3 regions of the Kitasatospora sp. NPDC001095 genome follow, and region 1 is predicted to be linked to each of the others. Evidence: riboswitches for the same ligand, from Rfam matches in the RefSeq annotation. Region 1 holds a riboswitch; each other region holds the start of a gene.
What was found. Region 1 has a riboswitch for cobalamin ahead of ACWDBB_RS15105 (FecCD family ABC transporter permease). Riboswitches for the same ligand answer to the same signal wherever they lie in the genome.

Region 2: it holds a riboswitch for cobalamin, as region 1 does, so the genes downstream of both, ACWDBB_RS12065 (HoxN/HupN/NixA family nickel/cobalt transporter) here and ACWDBB_RS15105 (FecCD family ABC transporter permease) in region 1, are expected to answer to the same signal.
Region 3: it holds a riboswitch for cobalamin, as region 1 does, so the genes downstream of both, ACWDBB_RS11755 (cobalamin biosynthesis protein) here and ACWDBB_RS15105 (FecCD family ABC transporter permease) in region 1, are expected to answer to the same signal.

What each region holds. Positions count from the first base shown of each region.
Region 1 covers NZ_JBSFKQ010000014.1:382-5,842, forward strand. The annotation lists gene ACWDBB_RS15090 (CGNR zinc finger domain-containing protein) at 1-398, shown strand, start outside; gene sodX (nickel-type superoxide dismutase maturation protease) at 457-819, opposite strand; gene sodN (superoxide dismutase, Ni) at 1,089-1,484, shown strand; cobalamin riboswitch at 1,573-1,721, shown strand; gene ACWDBB_RS15105 (FecCD family ABC transporter permease) at 1,814-2,893, shown strand; gene ACWDBB_RS15110 (ABC transporter ATP-binding protein) at 2,899-3,708, shown strand; gene ACWDBB_RS15115 (ABC transporter substrate-binding protein) at 3,738-4,730, shown strand; gene ACWDBB_RS15120 (nuclear transport factor 2 family protein) at 4,819-5,202, shown strand; gene ACWDBB_RS15125 (GNAT family N-acetyltransferase) at 5,213-5,461, shown strand, end outside.
Region 2 covers NZ_JBSFKQ010000010.1:73,385-78,845, forward strand. The annotation lists gene ACWDBB_RS12060 (aminopeptidase P family protein) at 1-311, opposite strand, end outside; gene ACWDBB_RS12065 (HoxN/HupN/NixA family nickel/cobalt transporter) at 543-1,658, opposite strand; cobalamin riboswitch at 1,688-1,901, opposite strand; gene ACWDBB_RS12070 (ArsR/SmtB family transcription factor) at 1,983-2,366, shown strand; gene ACWDBB_RS12075 (hypothetical protein) at 2,417-4,090, shown strand; gene ACWDBB_RS12080 (AAA family ATPase) at 4,098-5,461, opposite strand, start outside.
Region 3 covers NZ_JBSFKQ010000009.1:200,808-206,268, forward strand. The annotation lists gene ACWDBB_RS11745 (putative cobaltochelatase) at 1-1,090, opposite strand, end outside; gene ACWDBB_RS11750 (cobyric acid synthase) at 1,087-2,601, opposite strand; gene ACWDBB_RS11755 (cobalamin biosynthesis protein) at 2,598-3,647, opposite strand; cobalamin riboswitch at 3,755-3,887, opposite strand; gene ACWDBB_RS11760 (alpha/beta hydrolase) at 4,259-5,365, shown strand.

The DNA.
Region 1 (5,461 bases):
GCGGCGTCTTCGAGGCCGCCGCCGAGGGCGACGAGGTCCGCGGCGTCGACCTGCTGAACAGCCTGCTGATGGAGTACCCCGTCAGCCCGCTGGTCTCCGGACACGACTACCCGGACGACGCCGGGCGGCCGCGCTGGCACCTGCACCTGGCCGACAACTCCCCCACCGCCACCGCGCACTACACCGCGGTCGCCTGCATGGGCCTGGCCGTCCACCTGACCGAGCTGGGCGCCGACCGGCTCGGCATCTGCCAGGCCGCGCCCTGCCGCAACGCCTACCTGGACACCTCGACCAACCGCTCCCGCCGCTACTGCTCGGACCGCTGCGCGACCCGCGCCAACGTGGCCGCCTACCGGGCCCGCAAGCGCCAGGAGGCGGAGGCCGCGGGCCGGGCCTAGGCCCTCGCGAACCCAGGCCCCGGGAGGTCGAGGCCCCGGGAGTCCGGGCCCCAGGGCCTCAGACCTCCTCCACCCAGGCGCCGAGCCGGTGGGCCAGGCCCGGCACCCGGGCCAGCCGCGGGGTGAGCAGCAGCCGCTCCAGCCGGCGCCCCGGCGCCAGCCAGGCCGGGCTCGGGCTCAGCCGCAGCAGCACCCGGCCGAGCACCAGCTCGTCCGGGACGGCGCCGTAACTGCGGCTGTCGCTGTCCACCGGGCGGTTGTCCGACAGCAGCCACCAGCCCTTGGGCCGGCGCTCGGCGGCCCGCTTCACCACCAGCAGGTCCTGCTGGAACGGGTGCCGGAAGACCACCACCGCGCCCGGCCGGATCGGCGCGCCGTACCGGACCAGCAGCCGGTCGCCCTCGCGCAGGGTCGGGACCATCGACGGCCCCGCCACGTCGACCAGCCCGAACGGCAGCACGCCGCCCCGGTCCCCGGCTCCGACGTCCTCCGGTCGCGTGCTCCGCGCCACGACTCCTCCTCCCGCTCCGCCCGTACCCCCAGTCTGCCGTACGGGCCGTCAGCGCTCCGATGTCCGGAATACCCCGGTTCCGGGTCCGTCTTTCGCCCTAGGCCCGCCGCCCGATCGCGAAACCGGGCGGGCGGAAGGGTAATCTCGGGCGCGGGAAGACGATCTAAGGAAGGACTCCCATGTTCTCTCGTCTGTTTGCACCGCGTGCCACCGCCCACGCCCACTGCGATCTGCCCTGCGGCGTGTACGACCCCGCGCAGGCCAAGCTCGAGGCCGAGTCCGTCAAGGCCACCCAGGAGAAGTACCAGGCCAACGAGGACCCGCACTTCCGCGCCCGCGCCATCATCATCAAGGAGCAGCGCGCCGAGGCCGTCAAGCACCACATCTCGGTGCTGTGGAGCGACTACTTCAAGGCCCCGCACTTCGAGAAGTACCCGCAGCTGCACCAGCTGATCAACGACACCCTGAAGGCCGCCTCGGCCGCCAAGGCGTCCACCGACCCGGCCACCGGCCAGGCCCTGCTGGACCTGATCGCCGAGGTCGACAAGATCTTCTGGGAGACCAAGCAGGCCTGAGCCTGACGCGTCGCCACCCGACCGCCCCCGTCCGGACCACCGGACGGGGGCGGTCGTGCGTTCACGCCCGATCCTCGAACGGTAAGGGTTGCCTGCCCTGAGTGGCTGTTATGCTGCCAGGGCGTCCGAGGGGGAAGTCCGGTGTGAATCCGGCGCTGACCCGCAACGGTGAGCACGGCCCGTACCAGCCCGTACGGCCGCGCCAGCCCGATCACCCTCGGCCGCCGAACTCCCGACAACTCGCCGTGGACTGCGAGGGGAACGGCGCCCCGGCACGCCCCGGCCCGCGCCCGCCCCGGCGCACCCCCGGCCCGAGGCAAGGCGCACCCGTGAACCGCGCACCCGCAGACCGTGCAGTCGGCCCGCCCACTCGTCGCACACCCGTCGTCCCGCTCGCCGCCGGCCTCGGCGCCGCCCTCCTGCTCTCGCTGGTCTGCGGGGTCGCCCTCGGCTCCTCCGGGCTCGGCCTGCCCCGGGTGCTGCGGCTGCTGGGCGCCGGGCTGACGGGCGGTCGACTGGAGGCGGACGAGGCGGCCGCGTACGCGATCGTCTGGGAGATCCGGCTGCCGCGCACCGTACTGGCCGCCGTGGTCGGCGCCGGACTGGCCGCCTGCGGCGTCGCCGTCCAGGCCCTGGTGCGCAACGCGCTGGCCGACCCCTTCGTCCTCGGCATCTCCTCCGGCGCGGCCGTCGGCGCCAACGCCGTCCTGCTGTTCGGCGCCTTCGCCTCGCTCGGCGTGTGGGCGATCTCCGCCTCCGCCTTCGGCTCCGCCCTGGCCGCCATGACGCTGGTCTACCTCGCCGCCCGCACCGCGTTCGGGCTCACCCCGCTGCGCCTGGTGCTCACCGGCACGGCCCTGTCCTACGGGTTCTCCGCCGCCACCACCCTGATGGTCTTCGCCGCCGACCGCGGCGAGGCCGCCCGGGACGCCATGATGTGGCTGCTCGGCAGCCTCGGCGGCGCCACCTGGGGCTCGGTGCCGATCGCCGCCGTCACCGTCCTGGCCGGCCTCGCCCACCTGGCCTGCGCCGCCGGACGGCTGGACGCGCTCGCGATGGGCGACGAGACCTCCGCCTCGCTCGGCGTGGACCCGGACCGGCTGCGCCGCGAGCTGTTCGTGGTGACCGCCGCCGTCACCGGCACCGTGGTCGCGGTCAGCGGGGCGATCGGCTTCGTCGGGCTGCTGATGCCGCACCTGGCCCGGATGCTGGTCGGCGCCGGGCACCGCCGGGTGCTGGTGATCGCCCCGCTCGCCGGGGCCCTGCTGCTGGTCTGGGTGGACATCGCCTCGCGCACCCTGCTGGCGCCCGCCGAACTGCCCGTCGGGGTGTTCACCGCGGTGCTCGGCGTGCCCGCCTTCCTGCTGATGATGCGCCGCCGCGGCCAGTCCTTCGGAGGCACCCGGTGACCGACGTGACCGAGGCGGCCGCCGTGGCCGCGCACGCCCAGGACCTCGCCGTCGACGCCGTCTCGGTAGAGCCGGCCGGCACCCGACTGGTCCACGAGGTGAGCCTGGCGGCCGCCGCCGGACAGGTGGTCGGGCTCATCGGCCCGAACGGCAGCGGGAAGTCGACGCTGCTGCGCTGCGTCTACCGGGTGCTGAAGCCGGCCGGCGGCGCGGTCCGGCTGGCCGGCGACGACCTGCACGCCCTCACCGCCCGCGAGACGGCCCGCCGAGTGGCCGCACTGACCCAGGAGCACTCCGCCGAGTTCGACTTCACCGTCGCCGAGGTGGTCGCGATGGGCCGGCTGCCGCACCGCCGCGGCTTCGGCGCCCCCACCGACGGGGACGCGGAGCGCTGCGCCGAGGCGCTGCGCAAGGTCCGGGCCGGGCACCTGGCCGAGCGCGGCTTCCTGAGCCTGTCCGGGGGCGAGAAGCAGCGGGTGCTGTTCGCCCGCGCCCTGGTCCAGGAGCCGCGCCTGCTGGTGCTGGACGAACCCACCAACCACCTCGACATCGCCCACCAGTTGGAGGTGCTGGCGCTCGCCCGCGAGGCCGGCCCGACGGTGCTCACCGCGCTGCACGACCTCAACCTGGCGGCGGGTCACTGCGACCTGCTGTACGTGCTGCGGGCCGGCCGGATCGTCGCCTCCGGCACGCCCGAGGAGGTGCTCCGACCCGCCCTGCTGGCCGAGGTGTTCGGCGTCCGGGCCACCCCGGTGCGGCACCCGGAGAGCGGTGCCCTCCAGCTGCTGTTCGACCGTCTCGACCACCCCGTCTGATCCGCCCTCCCCTGCCCAGAGGAACCACCGTGCGCACCAAGGCCGTTGCCGCCACCGCCCTGCTCACCCTCGGACTCACCGCCTGCGGCGCCGAGATCGCCCCCAAGGAGACCGCCACCGCCTCCGCCCACTACCCGGTGGCGGTGGACAACTGTGGCGAGAAGCTCACCTTCGACCGGAAGCCCGCCCGGGTGGTGACCAACGACGTCAACATCACCGAGCTGATGCTCTCCCTGGGCCTCGCCGACCGGATGGCCGGCTACGTGATGCCCGACGACAAGGGGCAGATCGACAAGGTCGCCTGGAAGGACGGCTACCAGCAGACCACCTGGCTCTCCAAGAAGGTGCTCACCAAGGAGATCGCCCTGGACGCCAAGGCCGACCTGGTCTTCGCCGGCTGGCACTACGGCTTCGACGAGGGCAGCGGCGTCACCCCGCAGGCCTTCAAGGCGCTCGGCGTCGACTCGTACGTGCTCAGCGAGTCCTGCCGCACCGGCAGGGGCACCGTGCGCGGCGTGATGGACCCGCTGGAGGCGCTCTACACCGACCTGGCCAACCTCGGCGAGATCTTCGACGTCAAGGACCGCGCCGACAAGCTGATCGCCGACTTCAAGGCGCAGATCGCCGCCGTCCCGCAGCCCGAGCGCCACCCGTCCGTCTTCCTGTACGACAGCGGGCAGGACAAGCCGTACACCGCCGGGAAGTTCGCCGCCGCCAACGAGATCATCGCCAAGGCCGGCGGGACCAACATCATGGGCGACCTCGCCGACACCTGGGTCACGGCCGGCTGGGAGAGCGTGGTGGAGCGCGACCCCGAGGTGATCGTGATCAACGACTACGCGACGCCCGGGGCCGAGGAGAAGCGGCAGTTCCTCAAGTCCTTCCCGCCGCTGGCCGACGTCGCCGCGATCAGGAACGACCGGATCTTCGTCATGGACTACGTCGACCTGGTGGAGAGCCCGCGCAACCCGGCCGCGGTCGGCGCGCTGGCCGGGTACCTGAGCACCGTCCCGGCCCGCTGACCGGTCCCGCTCCCGCTCCTCCGGCCCCGGGCGGCCGGGCGTACGCTCAAGGTACGAGCCGACGGAACCCGACCGGAGGAGCGAGATCATGACCACCACGGCGACCCCCGCCGCCTTCGACACCCGCGCACTGCGCCAGGGCATCGAGCGCCGCGACGCCGAGACCCTCCTCGCGCTCTACGCGGAGGACGCCGAACTGCGCATGGTCGATCGCAAGACCCAGCCCAGCCACCCCCTGGTGATGCACGGGCGGGAGGAGATCGGCGCCATGCTGGACGACATCTACAGCCGCGAGATGACCCACAAGCTGGAACAGGTGGTGGTCCAGGGCGACCACGTCGCCTTCCTGGAGTCCTGCCGGTACCCGGACGGCGTCCGGGTGCTGATGTCCTCGATGGCCGGGCTGCGGGACGGGCGGATCGTCGACCAGACCTCCGTCCAGGCCTGGGACGAGACCGGTCCCGAGCAGTAGGCTCACTGGCATGATCCGCACCGCTGTCGCCACCGACGTCCCCGTCATCCACGCCATGATCCGCGAACTCGCGGACTACGAGCAGGCACTGCACGAGGCGAAGGCCACCGAGGAGCAGCTGCACCAGGCCCTGTTCGGCGAGAACCCGGCCCTGTTCGGGCTGATCGCCGAGGACGACACCACCGGTGAGCCGGTCGGCTTCGCGGTCTGGTTCCGCAACTTCTCGACCTGGCGCGGCACCCACGGGATCTACCTGGAG
Region 2 (5,461 bases), on a different contig from region 1:
TCCACCGCCAGGCCCGCCACCCCCGAGCGCGCGGCGGCCGACGCGGCGGCCAGCGCGGTGTCCGACCCGCCCGCCACCGGCAGCCGGGTGACGTCCGGGGCGATCAGGTGCTCGCCGGTGTCGTCCGGCGGCAGGTCGTCCGGCAGTGCGAGCAGGGCCCGCTCTCTGGTCAGCAGCAGACTCGCCCCGCAGGGCGCGCAGCCCGTCAGGTACCGCACGTTCGCCGCACGGGTGATCAGCGCCGCGTCGGCCCCGGCCGCACTGCAGTGCTCCCTCACCCGCTCCCGCCGCCCCGCGTACGCATCCGCCATGCGTCGAGCCTACGAACCCCCGGCCCGAACCGCCCGCCGAGCGCCCCCGACAGAACCCCCGGTGCCCCCTGCACGCCCCCGCGCGACCGCGCCGCGCACCCCGCTCCCCGCTCCCCCACCCGGGCGCGTCGTTCGGCGCCGACCCGGTGTCCGGGAACGGGCGGGCCGCGGGCGCCTCCCCGGGTTCGGGGAGGCGCCGTTCCACGTGTTCGGAGGCCGGCGGCCGCCCGGTCACGGGCTGTCGGGCGTCCAGCGCTTCTCGACCCGGGCGAGCTTCCAGTACCCGATCGCGATCGCCCAGACGACCACGAACAGCCCGGCGATGGCGTAGCCGACGTTGTCCAGCGAGATGTCCGCGATGAACCCGGTGACCGGGTCGGTCAGGTCGAGCTTCTCGTGCAGCACCCCGACCAGCTCGATGGTGCCGATGATGAAGGCCACCGCGATCGACAGACCGGTGATGGTCAGGTTGTAGTACACCTTGCGCACCGGGTTGGCGAAGGCCCACTGGTACGCGAAGTTCATGAACGTCCCGTCCAGGGTGTCGAACAGGCTCATCCCGGCCGCGAACAGCAGCGGCAGGCAGACGATCGCGTACCACGGCAGCCCGGAGGCCGCACCCGAGCCGGCCATCACCATCAGGGTGACCTCGGTCGCGGTGTCGAAGCCCAGGCCCAGCACCATGCCGACCGGGAACATCTGCCCCGGCCGGGTGATCGAACGGGTCGCCCGGTTCAGCACCCGGGCCATGAGGCCGCGCGAGTCGAGGTGCGCCTCCAGCTCCTTCTCGTCGAACCGCCCGGCCCGCATCGAGCGGAACACCTTGAGGATGCCGAGCAGCGCCGCCAGGTTGAGCGCGCCGATCAGGTAGAGGAAGGCGCCGGAGGCCGTCGTCCCGACCACGCCCAGCCACTTGTGGGTGGGCGACTCGTCGTCCATCAGCGTGTTCGCCAGCTGCGCGCCGCCCGCCACCAGGGCGGCCATCAGCACCACCATCGAGGAGTGCCCGAGGGCGAACCAGAAGCCCACCGAGACCGGCCGCTTGCCGTCCGCCATCAGCTTGCGGGTGGTGTTGTCGATCACCGCGATGTGGTCGGCGTCGAAGGCGTGCCGCATGCCGAGGGTGTACGCGGTGATACCCAGGCCCACCCCGAAGACCTGGGTGCCGACCGCGTACCGCTCGGGTGCGACCAGGAAGATCAGCGTGCCGAAGGCCGCCACGTGCATGGCCACGATCACCGCCATCAGCCCGGCCGTACGGACGGTGTCCTCGCGCCGCCATCTGAAGGTGGGCAGCGCGGCGGGGCCGGGTCCGGTCCCGGCGGAAACGGTTTCGGGCAGGGTCATGCGGATCACGCTCCAGCACCTCGTGGAAAACCTCGTGAGCTGCCGTGGCCGGTCTCCTGGCTGACGGGAACACCCGCACCCGCCTTCCCAGGCGCACGAGGCGCCCAGTGGCTTCATGGGTGCGGACGACGCTCCTCCGTGGACGGAGGAGCGACCCGATCACAGTGGCGAGGGCCGCTCCGGGCTGGGACCCCTGAGGGTCCGTCACCGGTCTTCCCGAGCACCACGGCGGGGAACACCGTAGGGCCCCGCCCCGACCCATGCAAGGCTGCGCACCTGCGCAGGTGTCCAGGATCACAGGCCCCTGCCTGCGAGAATGTCCGCATGCATCTCGTACCGGAGGACCGCGCGGGCCACCGCACCATCGACGGACACCGGGTCTGCGAGGCCATCGCCGCGATCGGCGAGCCCGCGCACGTCCGGTCCTGGGCCGAGCGGTTCTCCCTGCTCGCGGACCCCGGCCGGCTCGCCCTGCTGCTCGCCCTCCATCGGGCCGGCCCGCTCGCCGTCAGCGATCTCGCCGTCGCCACCGGCATGCGCGACCCGGCCGTCTCCCAGGCCCTGCGGCTGCTCCGCACGGCCGGCGTGGTCACCGGCGACCGGGACGGACGAGTGGTGCGCTACCGGCTCGTGGACGAGGCCATGCGCCCCCTGCTCGACGAGTGCGCCGCCGCCGAGCACCACGAGCCCAGCGCGGCCGCGGGCTGACCCGCACTCGGAACCGCGCCGCGGCCCGACCGGATGAGTACGATCATGCTGTGCCGTCCCACCCCCACGCCTGGCCCGCCGACCGCTGGAACACCCGACCGGTCAGGGCCCGCGTGCTGGCGGTCGCCCGCACCCTCACCTCGGCCACCCGGGTCCTGGACGTCCTCACCCTGCTGAGCCCTGACGGCATCGAGCGCTACTTCACCGTCAACCCCGGCTCCGCCTTCGCCGACCGCGCCCTGGACGAGTACCTGCACGGCCTGTCCGGCTTCACCGTGCTGGACTGGGAGGACGCCGTCCACCGCCGCTTCGACCTTGCCGTCGCCTGCGCCGTCCACTCCTCCATGCACCGCCTGGACGCCCGCCTCGTCGTCCTCCCGCACGGCGCCGGCTACAACCGCCTGGTCACCGAGTCCACCGGCGACACGGTCAGCGCCGCCGGCCTGTCCCGCAACGAACTCACCCACCGCGGACGGGTGTTCGTCGACGTCCTGGGCCTCTCCCACCCCGAGCAGCTGGACCGGCTGCGGGACTCCTGCCCCGAGGCGCTGGACGTCGCCCAGGTCGTCGGCGACCCGTGCTTCGACCGGATGCTCGGCAGCCGGCGCTCCCGCGACGGCTACCGCGCCGCGCTCGGCGCCGTCGGCGGCCGACGGCTCGTCGTCGTCAGCTCCACCTGGAGCGAACACTCGTTATTCGGCCGCCACCCCGACCTGCCCCAGCGGCTGGTCCGCCAACTGCCCGCCGACGAGTACACGGTGGCCGTCGTCCTGCACCCCAACGTGTGGAGCCGCCACGACCCCGAGGCGCTGCTCGCCGCCGCCTGCCGGATGGGCCTGCGCCTGATCCCGCCCCACCAGGGCTGGCAGGCCGCGCTCGTCGCCGCCGACTGCGTGATCGGCGACCACGGCTCGGTCACCGTCTACGGCGCCGCCCTGGACCACCGCACCCTGCTCGTCGCCACCGGCGCCGCCGAACTCGACCCGCGCTCCCCCGGCTACGCCTTCGGCCAGGCCGCGCCCGTCCTCGACCCCGACGGGGACCTCACCGCCCAGCTCGAACTGGCCCTGGCCCGGGACCCGGCCGACCTGAGCGACATCACCGACCGGTCGCTCGCCCACCGCGGCGAGTCCGCCCGCCTGCTGCGCCCACTGCTCTACTCCTTCCTGAAGGAGCTGGACGAACCCCGGGACGAACCGGCCCTGCCGCCCTACCCCAAGCCCGTCCCGCACCCCGCCGCCACCGAGGGACCCACCGCGTACGACGTCGAGGGCCGGAGCGAGGGCACCGACGTCAGCCTCCGGCGCTACCCCTTCGACCCGGACGGCCACACCCCGCGCGGCTTCCACGCCCTCACCGACGACCACCCCGGCGACGCCCTGCGCTACACCGCCGAGGTCCTCGCCCGCACCGAGGTGCACGCCGAACTCCCCGCCGCCCGCTGGCTCGCCGACACCGCCGCCGAACTCCCCGGCCTCGCCGTCGCGGTGGCCGCCCTCAGCCCGGCCCGCCACCTGCTCCGGCTGCGCACCGGCCTGCTGCTGGAAGCCCGCGCCGAACCGGACTGGAACCGCCCCGACCCGGCGATCGACCCGCTGCTGCTCGGCTCGGCCGTGGCCTGCTGGCTCGCCGAGGGCGGCGCCCCGGCCGCCCTCCCCGACCACGGGCTCACCGTCCGCACCGGCGAGCACCGCACCCGGGTGTCGTTCCGCACCGGGCCCTGAAACGCGTCTAGCCCTGCAGCTCCCGCAGCCGCGCACGGCTGCGCTCGGCCAGCTCCTCGTCGCCCCGCTCCTCGGCGAGGGAGGCGAGCAGGGTGTGGGCCTGCGCCTCCTTCGCGTACTGGCTCCGATGCCTGGCCTGCCGGGCGCAGTCCTGGGCCTGGGCGAGGGCGAGGTCCAGCTGCCCCAGCGCCCGGTGGGCCCGGGCCCGGACCAGCGGCAGCTTCATCAACATGTCGACGTCCTGCGTCCGCTCGGCCTGATCAGTGGCCCCGGCCAGCACGGTCAGCGCCTCCTCCGCGCGCCCGTCCGCGATCAGCGCCTGCGCCAGGTTGTAGCTCTGGACGATCTCGCCGTGCTCGTCGCCCCGGTTCTCCGCGAGGGCCAGGGTGAACCGCTCCACCGCGTCGCCGGGACGGCCGTCGGCCAGGCAGAGCAGACCGTCCGTCTCGTACAGCACCCCCAGCACCTGCCGGTCGGCCACCAGCGGCACCTGCTCCGTGGCGAGCGCCAACTGCTCGGCGGCGAGCCGGAATTCCTTCCGCTCGTGGTAGGCCCGGGCCAGCTGGTTGCGCATCCGGACCACGGCGGCGGGCTGGTTGTCCCACTGCGCCGACTCGACGCCGATCCGGTGGGTGGCGATCCAGTCCTGGTAGAGCTTGCGGTCGTGGTACAGCAGCCAGAGCGACTCGCAGAGCCGCCACACCTCGCCGTGCCACCCCTGCTCGGCCGCCGACTCCACCACCGCGCGGAAGTTGGCGCGCTCGGCGTACAGCCACTCCAGCGCGGCGGTGTCGGAGGGGAAGCGGGGCAGCTCGTCACCGCTCGGGTCCTGGAGGCGGAGCCGTTTCGCGGCCATCGCACGGTCGGCGACCGACGCCCGGCCCCGGTAGTACGCCACGACAGCGGCGAGGAGGGCCCCGCGGTCGGGCAGCTCCTGGGTCCGGCCGTAGGCGTGCAGCCGCACCACGTCGTGGGCCCGGTAGCGGTTCTCACCCTCGTCGTCGTCCACCACCTCGTCCAGCAAGTGGACGTCACGCAGTTCCGCGATCGCCCGCTCGGCCCGCTCGACGCCGACCGCGCGCGCCAGTTCGGCGGACACGAAGGGGCCGGGGTGTACGCCGATCAGGTGATAGAGCGCCCGGCCCCGCGCCGACAGCCGCTCGTAGACCAGGTCGTAGGTCGCGCCGAGATCGCTCTCCTCGTCCTCCAGCATCGCCAACCCGCCTTCCCGGTCCTGCAGTTCGGCCACCACCCGGCCGACCGGCAGGCTGTCCCGGTCCAGCAGTTGGCTCCCGACCGCGTTCAGCGCGAGCGGCAGCCCGCCGCACAGCTCGACCAGCTCCGCCAGTTCCCCGTCGGTGCCCCGCCCGG
Region 3 (5,461 bases), on a different contig from region 1:
CCGGCCCCCCGTCCGGCCCGCCGTCGCCGTCGCCGTCCGGGCCGGGCCCGTCGCCCTCGGGCTCCGGGTCGTCCTGCCGGGCGTGCTCCTCCAGGGTGCGGTCCAGCTGCTCCTCGTCCAGCCCCGGCGCGTCGAAGGGGTTGCGGCGGCGCCGGTGCGGCAGCGCCAGCCGGGCGGCTCGTCGGACGTCCTCCTCCAGCACCTCGGTGCGCCCGTCCCAGGCGGCCAGCGCGACGGCGGTGCGGGCCATCACGATGTCCGCGCGCAGTCCGTCCACCTCGAAAGCGGCGCACACGGCGGTGATCTGACGCAGTGCCACGTCGGTGAGCTCGACCGTCGGCAACAACTCCCGGGCCGTGGTGATGCGTTCGGCGAGCGCCCGCTCCTCCTCGGCGAACCGCGCGGCGAAGCCTGCCGGGTCCGCGTCGTAGGCGAGCCGGCGACGGACCACCTCGGCGCGCTCGACCGGGTCCCGGGTGGCGGCGATCTCGACGGTCAGGCCGAACCGGTCGAGCAGCTGCGGCCGCAGCTCGCCCTCCTCCGGGTTCATGGTGCCGACCAGCAGGAACCGGGCCGCGTGCCGCACCGACACTCCCTCGCGCTCGACGTACGAGCGCCCCATCGCGGCGGCGTCCAGCAGCAGGTCCACCACGTGGTCCTGGAGCAGGTTCACCTCGTCGATGTACAGCACGCCGCGGTGCGCCCTCGCGAGCAGCCCGGGCTCGTACGCCTTGACGCCCTCGGCCAGTGCCCGCTCCAGGTCCAGCGAGCCGACGATCCGGTCCTCGGTCACGCCGACCGGCAACTCGACCAGCTGGGACGGCCGTTCGGACGCGGACGGGGTGGCGTGCGGCCCGTCCGGGCACTGCGGGTCGGGTGCGGCCGGGTCGCAGGCGAAGCGGCAGTCGTCCACGGTGGCGATGGACGGCAGCAGGCCGGCCAGCGCGCGCACCATGGTCGACTTCGCGGTGCCCTTCTCGCCGCGCACCAGCACGCCGCCCACGGCTGGGGAGACCGCGTTCAGCAGCAGGCCGAGCCGCAGGTCGGCCATGCCGACGATCGCGGTGAACGGATAGCGGACGTCGGTCATGCGTCACTCCCAGGGGCCCCGGGCGGGAGGAACGGCAGCGATCCGGCCGCCGGCACCCCGCCCTCGATCAGCTTCCACAGCGCGTCGGTGTCCGCGTGCTCCTCGATCAGGTCGCCCAGCCGGTCCAGCCGGGCCTCGCGCGCCGCGGCGAAGGAGGTGTCCGGCGCCGGGACGAACGCCCGCCCGGACAACTCGGCGACCTCGCGCAGGAGTTCGCGACGGAATCCGTCGTTCTCCAGCGCGCCGTGCCAGGTCGTGCCCCAGACCGCGCCCACCCGGCAGCCGTCCAGGAAGGCGTCCCCGCCCTCGACCGCCACCACTCCGTGGTGGATCTCGTAGCCCTCGACCCGCTGCCCGTACGCCTCGCCGACCGGGCGGGCCAGCACCTTCTCGGCGCCGAACCGCACGTGCGTCGGCAGCAACCCGAGGCCCTCGACGGCGCCCGCCTTCGACTCGACCTCGTCCACGATCGAGTGCGCCAGCATCTGGTAGCCGCCGCAGACCCCGAGGACCGGCAGGCCGGCCGCCGCCCGCGCCCGCAGGGCCGGCTCCAGGCCGCGCTCGCGCAGCCAGGCGAGGTCCGCGACGGTGGCCCGGGTGCCGGGCAGTACCACCAGGTCGGCGTCGGCCAGCTCCTCCGGCCTGGTCGCCCAGCGCACCAGCACGCCCGGCTCCTGCACGAGCGCGTCCACGTCGGTGAAGTTGGACAGCCGGGGGAAGCGCACCACGGCCACCCGCAGCACGTCCGCGCCGAGCGGCCCGGGCCCGTCCGCCCGGTCCACCACCGTGGACAGGTCCAGCGAGTCCTCGGCGTCCAGCCAGAGCCCGGGCAGCATCGGCAGCGTGCCCAGCACCGGACGGCCGGTCAGCTCGCGCAGCATGTCCAGTCCGGGTGCCAGCAGGCGCGCGTCGCCGCGGAACTTGTTGACGAACCAGCCCGCCACGTGCCGCTGGTCCTCCGCCGACAGCAGCGCCAGCGTCCCGTACATCGCCGCGAAGACCCCGCCCCGGTCGATGTCCCCGACCACCACCACCGGCAGGGCGGCGGCCGTGGCCAGGCCCATGTTGGCGATGTCGCGGTCGCGCAGGTTGATCTCGGCGGGCGAGCCCGCGCCCTCGCAGACCACCACGTCGTAGCGGCGGCGCAGGTCGGCCAGGCACTCCAGGGAGCGCTCCAGCAGGACGGGCTTGCGCTCGCGGTAGTCCAGCGCGCCCACCTCGGCCACCGGCCTGCCGAGCAGCACCACCTGGCTGCGGCCGTCCGCGCCCGGCTTGAGCAGCACCGGGTTCATCGCCGCCTCCGGCTCCACCCGGGCGGCCTGCGCCTGCATCGCCTGGGCGCGGCCGATCTCGGCGCCGTCGGAGGTGACGAAGGAGTTCAGCGACATGTTCTGCGCCTTGAACGGCGCGACCCGCACGCCCTGGCGGGCGAGCCAACGGCAGATCCCGGCCGTCACCACGCTCTTGCCCGCGTCCGAGGTCGTCCCCGCGACCAGCAGTGCGTTGCTCATCCCCGTCCCCTCATCCTCGGCAGCAGTCGCTTCGTCGGCACCCGTTCCGCGGGCACCCGTTCTGTCAGCGCCCGTTTCGCCAGCACCCGCAGCAGGACGTGCCCCGCGACCGTCGTACCCAGCGCCAGCGCGCCCACCCGCCGGGAGAGCGCGCAGGCCCGCTCGATGTCGTCCACCGTCACCGGCCGCAGCTCCGCGCCCAGTACCGGCCGGTTCTCCACGCGCTCGCCGTACCGCAGCGTCCCGCCCAACCGGACGCCCACCGCGCCGGCGAACGCCGACTCGGCCTGGCCCGCGTTCGGGCTCGGGTGCGCGGAGCCGTCGCGCCGCCAGACCCGCCAGGCCGTCCGCGGTTCGGGCGCGGCTGCCACCGTCAGCAGTGCCGTCAGCCGGGCGCCCGGCCAGCCCGCCAGGTCGTCCAGCCGGGCCGAGGCCCAGCCGAACCGGGCGTAGCGCGGCGAGCGGTGGCCCACCATGGCGTCCAGGGTGTTCACGGCGCGGAAGGCGAGCAGGCCGGGCGTGCCGGCCAGGGCGCCCCAGGTCAGCGCGTTGACCACGGCGTCGGCGGTGTTCTCCGCCACCGACTCGACCACCGCCCGGGCGATCTGCTGCCCGTCCAGCGCGCTCGGATCCCGTCCGCACAGGTGCGGCAGCCGTTCCCGCGCGGCCGTGAGGTCGCCCGCCGCCAGCGAGCGGCCGATGGTGCGCGCCTCCCGGGTCAGCGAGGTGCCGCCGAGCACCGTCCAGGTCGCGGCCGCCGCCAGCGCCGCCCGGCCCAGCGGGCGCCGGCCCACCGTACGGTCCAGGGCGAGCGCGCCCGCCGCGACCGCGCCCACGCACAGCGCCGTGTACCCGGCCCCGGCGGCGCGGCCGTCGCGCCACAGCCGCCGCTCCAGCCGGGTCGCGGCGCTGCCGAAGACGGCCACCGGGTGGCCCCGGCGGGGGTCGGCGAAGCGGGCGTCGGCGGCGTAGCCCGCGGCGGCGCCGAGCGCGAACGCGGCGGCGCGGGTCAGCGGACGGCGCGCGGAAGGCGCGGGCGGGATCATCGGTCGCACGGCGGAGGGCAGCTCGGGGTCGGGCAGGGCGGGGCAGCCTGCATCGCGTGCGTGTCCTCACTCAGGGTCCGCGCCCTGGATCGACGTGACGGCGGCGAGAGTCTCCTGGCTTCCGGGTCGAACGCACCCTCGGAGCCTTCCAGCGGCCGTCGACGGCCCGCCGTGGCGATGTTCCGAGCGTGCTCCCCGGTGACAGTGGCGGGACCGCGCCGGACTTCCACCGGCTTCCTCTCCATGCCTCCGTTTGGCCCCAGGATCCCATCACGGGCTCGAACCGGGAGTCAACCGAGGTCACGGAGGGGTTGGTCACACGCGGACGCCGCTGACGCCCGTGGGCCCGGTCGGCGCTGCGGGCCGAGGACGGGGCCTGCCACTGCCTGCCCTCGTCCTCGTCCTCGGCCTTCGTCTTCCCGCTGGCCCGCCGTCCTCGCCACCCGTCCGCGGCGCCACCTCGGCAGAGCCAGGGCCGCCGGCTCCTCGGCAGGGCCGGTCCGCCGCCCGGGTGACCCGGACGGCCCAGCCCGGTGGCCGAGCGGGCGGGGCGCCGGTGAACTGGTGTCCGAACACCGTCCGGTCCGTGAGGCAGGAGAGCGGGGAGCGAAATGCGTTGGGGAACCGCAGCCGTCGTGGCGGCCGCCGCGGTCGGGGCCGCCGTGCTGGTGATCGGCCGTCGGGCATCCGAGCGGATGGTCCGTCCGGTGACCACCGTTCAGGAGTCCGCTCCGGTCGTGGTCCGCGGCCTCGCCCCCGGCCGGGTCACCTTCACCCGCGGCCCCGGGAGCCTGCGCCCCGGCCGCTGGGCGGTCGAGTGGGCGGACGGCGGTCACGCGGTCGTCGAGGAGATCCTGCACGGCGACGAGCAGGAGGTCACCCGCCGGCTGGTCCGCGCCGACCGGGGCACCCTCACCCCCGGCACCGAGGTCCGCTTCACCCCGCGGGTCCACCTCGGCGACCCCACCGAGGCGCTCGGCCTCGCCTTCGCCGACACCGCCGTCGACGGCGAGCTCGGCGCCCTTCCCGCCTGGCAGCTCGACGGCAAACGCGGCACCTGGGTGATCCTGGTGCACGGCCCCGAGGCCGACCGTCGGCAGACCCTCCCCGTGCTCCCCGTCCTCGACCGGCTCGGCCTGCCCGCCCTCGCCGTCACCTACCGCGGCGACCGGGGCGCCCCCGCCTCCCCGGACGGGCTCAGCCACTTCGGCGAGACCGAGTGGCGCGACGTCGAGGCGGCGATACGGCTGGCGCTGCACAGCGGCGCCGGCAACGTGATCCTCTACGGTTGGTCCCTCGGTGCGACCATGGTCCTCCACACGGCGGCCCGCTCCGCCTGGTCGCACGCCGTCCGGGGCCTGGTCCTCGACTCGCCCGTGCTCGACCGCCCGGCCTCCGCCCGCCGGGACGCCGCCCGCTCCGGCTTCCCGGGCGTCGCGGCGGAACTCGGCGCCCTCGCCGCCGAGGGGCGGACCGGCGTCGAGCTCGCCGACTTCGGCCGCATCGCCGAGGGCGCCGACCTGCGGGTGCCCACCCTCCTCCTGCACAGCCCCGAGGACCGGATCGCCCCCTTCGGCGCCGCCGAGAAGCTGGCCGCCGCCCGCCGCGACGTGGTCAGCCTCCAGGCCTTCCCCGGCGCCGACCACGCGACCCTCTGGAACAGCGCCCCCGAGCGCTATACCGAACTCCTCCGCCGGTGGCTCACTCCGTTGCTCTAGCCGCCTTCCGCGCGAGTCCTGTCGCGCGAGCCGTTCCGCGCGAGCCGTTCCATGCGACCCTTTCCGCGCGAGTGCTGCCGTACGAGCCGTCCCGCG